DNA from 2 places in the Neisseria sp. P0022.S010 genome. Region 2 is predicted to be linked to the other one. Evidence: riboswitches for the same ligand, from Rfam matches in the RefSeq annotation. Region 2 holds a riboswitch; the other holds the start of a gene.
What was found. Region 2 has a riboswitch for preQ1 ahead of queF (preQ(1) synthase). Riboswitches for the same ligand answer to the same signal wherever they lie in the genome.
Positions count from the first base shown of each region.

Region 1: linked by a shared signal. The riboswitch ahead of queF (preQ(1) synthase) and the one ahead of queF (preQ(1) synthase) in region 2 are both predicted to bind preQ1.

Region 1 covers NZ_JBQCXF010000189.1:545-3,905, reverse strand. The annotation lists gene ubiM (5-demethoxyubiquinol-8 5-hydroxylase UbiM) at 1-235, shown strand, start outside; gene ACTHUT_RS13370 (7-cyano-7-deazaguanine/7-aminomethyl-7-deazaguanine transporter) at 303-980, opposite strand; gene queF (preQ(1) synthase) at 1,081-1,554, opposite strand; PreQ1 riboswitch class I at 1,558-1,602, opposite strand; gene rfaQ (putative lipopolysaccharide heptosyltransferase III) at 1,751-2,833, shown strand; gene ACTHUT_RS13355 (hypothetical protein) at 2,840-3,361, opposite strand, start outside.
Region 2 covers NZ_JBQCXF010000014.1:32,886-36,246, reverse strand. The annotation lists gene ACTHUT_RS03280 (7-cyano-7-deazaguanine/7-aminomethyl-7-deazaguanine transporter) at 1-662, opposite strand, end outside; gene queF (preQ(1) synthase) at 763-1,236, opposite strand; PreQ1 riboswitch class I at 1,240-1,284, opposite strand; gene rfaQ (putative lipopolysaccharide heptosyltransferase III) at 1,432-2,514, shown strand; gene ACTHUT_RS03265 (hypothetical protein) at 2,521-3,361, opposite strand, start outside.

The sequences.
Region 1 (3,361 bases), on a different contig from region 2:
ATTGGTGCTTGAAGCCGAGCAACGCGGTCAGGATATTGGTGCGAAGAGCCTGCTGGAAAAATACAGCACCAAGCATATGTTGCATGCCCATCCGATTTACCACGGCACCAATATGCTGCTGAAACTCTTTACCAATGAAACTGCTCCGGCGAAACTGCTGCGCGGTTTGGTATTGCGTGCAAGTAATAACTTCCCACCGCTGAAAAAACTGATTACCAAACAATTGACTGGTTAATTGTTTAAAACATAAAAGGCCGTCTGAACGATTAAAGTTTCAGACGGCCTTGTTTTTTATCTACTGCTTATTTGGCTAAAACTGATTCGGGCATTTCTTGACGGACGTTTAAGGAAGTCAGCTTTTTGGTCAAGATGCTCAATACGATGCCGTAGGCAGGCAGGAAGAAGAGGGTGCAGATGGCGAGTTTGAACAGATAATCGACAAATGCGATGCCTTGCCAATTTGCCGCCATAAATTCATCGTTGCTCGCATAAAAGGCAACGGCGAAAAACACCAGCGTGTCCAAAGCATTGCCGACAATGGTGGAAGCAGTAGGAGCAACCCACCATGATTTCAGACGGCGTAATCTGTTGAACACGAAAATATCGAGGATTTGTCCAAGCGCATAGGCGGAAAAGCTGGCCAATGCGATACGGCCGACGAAGGTGTTAAATTCAGTTAAAGATGCCCAACCTGTCCAGTTGCCGTTATGAAAGAGGACGGAGAAGACGTAAGAGAGCAGCAGGGCGGGGAACATCACCCAAAAAATAATCTGTCTCGCCAACGGCGCGCCGAAAATGCGCACGGTCAGGTCGGTAGCGAGGAAGATAAAGGGGAAGGAAAATGCGCCCCAAGTGGTAAAGATACCGAAAATTTGAAAGGGGAACTGCACCAGATAGTTGCTGGCGGCAATAATAAAAATATGGAAAAGCACCAGCCAGAAGAGCGCTTTCTTCTGCTGTGCGGCAGTAAATTCGTACATGGGAATCTTTCGGAAGTTTTTCAGACGGCATGAAGCCTTGCAAGATTGTGCAATAGAGAAAGTCTTGCAATGAGAAGGGCGTTAGGCCGTCTGAATAGGATTATTGTGCATCATGCTCAAACAGGCGTTTGCGTGCCAAAGCTTCAAACTCTGTGCCTGCTTTGCCGTAGTTGGCAAACGGGTGAATGGCGATGCCGCCGCGCGGTGTGAATTCGCCGAATACTTCGATGTATTTCGGATCCATCAGGGCGATGAGGTCTTTCATGATGATATTGACGCAGTCTTCATGGAAGTCGCCGTGGTTGCGGAAGCTGAAGAGATAGAGTTTCAGGGATTTGCTTTCCACCATTTTGATATGGGGGATGTAGCGGATGTAGATGGTGGCAAAGTCGGGCTGGCCGGTCATCGGGCAGAGGCTGGTGAACTCGGGGCAGATGAATTTGACGAAATAGTCGTTGTCGGGATGTTTGTTGTCGAACGCTTCCAAAATTTCAGGCGCGTATTCGCTCGGGTATTGGGTTTTCTGGTTGCCCAAAAGGGAGATGCCTTGCAGCTCTTCGTTGTTGCGGAACATGAGGTTTCCTTAGTTTTTTAATGTGGGAGGTTTTCGAACCACGGGGTGCGGATTGTAATATAAATTGCATGGCTTGTGCGGATTTTATAGCGATGAATCAGCAAGATAGGTTTCAGACGGCCTGTTTTGTATTTTATGAAACCTGTTTTCCGCTTTACAATAGCAGCCAATCAACAGGCCGTCTGAAAGTATTTGTATGTCTTTAGCCCAACCCAAACGTATTCTGATCATCAAATTGCGCCATCATAGCGATGTGCTTTTGAGCACGCCGGTGGTCGATGCGCTGAAAACCCGTTTCCCCGATTGCGAAATCGATATGCTGGTGTATGCCGGTACGGGGCAGCTGATTGCCGATAATCCGCAGATTGCGCAGATTTTTACCATTGATCGAAATTGGAAGAAGCTGGGCGTAATCAAGCAGTTGGCGTGTGAGAAAAACCTTTTGTCTAAGCTGAAGGCACGCGATTACGACTGGGCTTTCAACCTGTCCGACCAATGGCGCGCGGCAATAATCGCCAAACTGTGCGCCCGTTGTAGCGTGGGTTTGGACTGCATCAAGCGCGACGGTTTCTGGTGGCGTTTCTGTCATGATTTTATCAACCATGAGCTTGATACCAGTCATCATATCGTTGAAAATCAATTGAATATCCTTGCGCCACTTATCCAGCCGGAAGACGTGGCCGATGCGAAAGTACGCCTTTGGGTGGCACAAGATGCAAGGGAAAGCATGCGGCAGAAATTGCGTGAGCAGGGTTGGAGCGGCGAAGATTATGTGTTGCTGCACCCGGGTGCGCGTTGGCATTTCAAATGTTGGGAAGACGGCAAAAACGCCGCTATCGTACAGCTTCTGCTCAACAGCGGACAGAATGTCGTATTGACTGCTTCTCACAACACTGTCGAGCAATACATGCTTCAGGAAATTATAGGCCGTCTGAATATTCCGGAAGGCAGAAAAGTATATGTGCTGTCCGGATGCTTGAGTCTGCGTGAATTGGCGGCGGCCATTGAGGGCGCCAAGCTGTTTGTCGGTGTCGATTCCGCACCGATGCACATCGCCGCATCTTTGGATAAACCGCAAATCGCTTTGTTTGGCGCGTCATGGGTGGATAAATGGCGTCCGTATTCCGAGCAGGCGGAAGTCATTTATGCCGGCGATTATGCCGAACTGCCCAACCCTGACAGTATCGATACCAACGATCCGACACGTCTGTTGAAAGCGATTCCGTTGCAGGATGTGTGGGATGGAATTTCTGCCAAATTGGAAGCGTTGGAGGCTTAAAACCGCTTACCACGATCCGTTAAACGTTTTAGCTTTGCGCCAAAACGCCCATTTGGAACGGCGGCCGATTTCCAGCGTGCCGCCGTTTTCGCCGCCTGTAGCAATGCACACGGTTTTCAGACGGCCTGAAGCGAGTGCGTCCCATAAAGGCGTAAACCAACGGGTTTCCCAGCTTTCCAAAATATCTTTGTATGCCCAAACATCGCCTGTCTGTAAGGTGGAAACCAAGTCGTCCAAAAAGATAAGGCCGTCTGAAACCGTGTTGCCTGTTTCTTGAATCATTTCAAACCAAGCCTTCAAATCATACGGCGCATCGAGTTTGGGCGTATCCGAAAAACGCGCCCATGCGCTGTCTGAAGCGACGATATCCGCAGACTGTGTACCGTCCACGTCATTCCACAGCCACAAACCGTTGATTTCTGGCAATCCTTGTTGTTCACGCGCTTGGTTAATCGGATGCGTGTGGAGAAACATTTGGATTTCCGTCTGCATGGCCAACCAAGACACCGCATCCTTGCCGTGCGCCTG
Region 2 (3,361 bases):
GATTCGGGCATTTCTTGACGGACGTTTAAGGAAGTCAGTTTTTTGGTCAAGATGCTCAATACGATGCCGTAGGCAGGCAGGAAGAAGAGGGTGCAGATGGCGAGTTTGAACAGATAATCGACAAATGCGATGCCCTGCCAATTTGCCGCCATAAATTCATCGTTGCTCGCGTAAAAGGCAACGGCAAAAAACACCAGCGTGTCCAAAGCATTGCCGACAACGGTGGAAGCAGTAGGGGCAGCCCACCATGATTTCAGACGGCGTAATCTGTTGAACACGAAAATATCGAGGATTTGCCCAAGCGCATAGGCGGAAAAGCTGGCCAATGCGATGCGGCCGACGAAGGTGTTAAATTCGGCCAAAGATGCCCAGCCTGTCCAGTTGCCGTCATGAAAGAGGACGGAGAAGACGTAAGAGAGCAGCAGGGCGGGGAACATCACCCAAAAAATAATCCGTCTCGCCAACGGCGCGCCGAAAATGCGCACGGTCAGGTCGGTAGCGAGGAAGATAAAGGGGAAGGAAAATGCGCCCCAAGTGGTAAAGATACCGAAAATCTGAAAGGGGAACTGCACCAGATAGTTGCTGGCGGCAATAATAAAAATATGGAAAAGCACCAGCCAGAAGAGCGCTTTCTTCTGCTGTGCGGCGGTAAATTCGTACATGGAAATCTTTCGGAAGTATTTCAGACGGCATGAAGCCTTGCGAGACTGTGCAATAGAGAAAGTCTTGCAATGAAAAAGGCGTTAGGCCGTCTGAACGGAATTATTGTGCGTCGTGCTCAAACAGGCGTTTGCGTGCCAAAGCTTCAAACTCTGTGCCTGCTTTGCCGTAGTTGGCAAACGGATGAATGGCGATGCCGCCGCGCGGTGTGAATTCGCCGAATACTTCGATGTATTTTGGATCCATCAGGGCGATGAGGTCTTTCATGATGATGTTGACGCAGTCTTCATGGAAGTCGCCGTGGTTGCGGAAGCTGAAAAGATAGAGTTTCAGTGATTTGCTTTCCACCATTTTGATATGGGGGATGTAGCGGATGTAGATGGTGGCAAAGTCGGGCTGGCCGGTCATCGGGCAGAGGCTGGTGAACTCGGGGCAGACGAATTTGACGAAATAGTCGTTGTCGGGGTGTTTGTTGTCGAACGCTTCCAAAATTTCAGGTGCGTATTCGCTCGGGTATTGGGTTTTCTGGTTGCCCAAAAGGGAGATGCCTTGCAGCTCTTCGTTGTTGCGGGACATGAGGTTTCCTTAGTTTTTTAATGTGGGAGGTTTTCGAACCACGGGGTGCGGATTGTAATATAAATTGCATGGCTTGTGCGGATTTTATAGCGATGAATCAGCAGGATAGCTTTCAGACGGCCTGTTTTGTATTTTATGAAACCTGTTTTCCGCTTTACAATAGCAGCCAATCAACAGGCCGTCTGAAAGTTTTGTATGTCTTTAGCCCAACCCAAACGTATCCTGATCATCAAATTGCGCCATCATGGCGATGTGCTTTTGAGCACGCCGGTGGTCGATGCGCTGAAAACCCGTTTCCCCGATTGCGAAATCGATATGCTGGTGTATGCCGGTACGGAGCAGCTGATTGCCGATAATCCGCAGATTGCGCAGATTTTTACCATTGATCGAAATTGGAAGAAGCTGGGCGTATTCAAGCAGTTGGCGTGTGAGAAAAACCTTTTTTCAAAGCTGAAGGCACGCGATTACGACTGGGCTTTCAACCTGTCCGACCAATGGCGCGCGGCAATAATCGCCAAACTGTGCGCCCGTTGCAGCGTGGGTTTGGACTGCATCAAGCGCGACGGTTTCTGGTGGCGTTTCTGTCATGATTTTATCAACCATGAGCTGGATACCAGCTATCATATCGTTGAAAACCAGTTGAATATCCTTGCGCCGCTTATCCAGCCCGAAGACGTGGCCGACGCGAAGGTGCGCCTTTGGGTGGCGCAAGATGCAAGGGAAAGCATGCGGCAGAAATTGCGTGCTCAGGGTTGGAACGGTGAAGATTATGTGTTGATGCACCCGGGTGCGCGTTGGCATTTCAAATGTTGGGAAGACGGTAAAAATGCTGCCATCGTACAGCTTCTGCTCAACAGCGGGCAGAATGTCGTATTGACCGCTTCCCCCGACAATGTCGAGCAATACATGCTTCAGGAAATTATAGGCCGTCTGAATATTCCTGAAGGCGGAAAAGTTTGGGTGTTATCCGGATGCTTGAGCCTGCGTGAATTGGCGGCGGCCATCGAGGGCGCCAAACTGTTTATCGGTGTAGATTCCGCACCGATGCACATCGCCGCCGCTTTGGATAAACCGCAAATCGCTTTGTTTGGTGCGTCATGGGTGGACAAATGGCGTCCGTATTCCGAGCAGGCGGAAGTCATTTATGCCGGCGATTATGCCGAATTGCCTAACCCCGACAGCATCGATACCAACGATCCGACCCGTTTGTTGAAAGCGATTCCGTTGCAGGATGTGTGGGATAGAATTTCGGCCAAACTGGAAGCGTTGGAGGCTTAAAACCGCTTACCACGATCCGTTAAACGTTTTAGCTTTGCGCCAAAACGCCCATTTTGAACGGCGGCCGATTTCCAGCGTGCCGCCGTTTTCGCCGTCTGTGGCAATGCACACGGTTTTCAGACGGCCTGAATCAAGAGCGTCCCATAAAGGCGCAAACCAACGGGTTTCCCAGCTTTCCAAAATATCTTTGTACGCCCAAACATCGCCTGTCTGTAAGGTGGAAACCAAGTCGTCCAAAAAGATAAGGCCGTCTGAAACCGTGTTGCCTGTTTCTTGAACCATCTCAAACCAAGCCTTCAAATCATACGGCGCATCGAGTTTGGGCGTATCCGAAAAACGCGCCCATGCGCTGTCTGAAGCGACGATATCCGCAGACTGTGTACCGTCCGCATCATTCCACAGCCACAAACCGTTGATTTCCGGCAATCCTTGTTGTTCACGCGCTTGGTTAATCGGATGCGTGTGGAGAAACATTTGGATTTCCGTCTGCATGGACAACCAAGACACCGCATCTTTGCCGTGCGCCTGACCGTCCATTTCCGGCTGCCCGCACACATCCAAAACACATTCCGCCCCCCAATCTTCTATCCTCGGCATACTGAGCAGCCACATGCTTTCGCAAAGCGGCTCGAATTGCCAATCTTTATCTTGATAAAACGCCGACAAATCCGCACATAACCGTTGCGCCTCCTCTTTTTGGATGCCGATAAACTCACCGCTGATAATGTTGACATGGTGCATGCCCATCTGTTGCCAAACCGGAGAGGCAAAAGCGGCTGTGCGTTTTTGGCTTGTGTGGCGTAAACGTTGCACTTGGGCAATGAGGCTGCCGCTCCACAAATGGCGT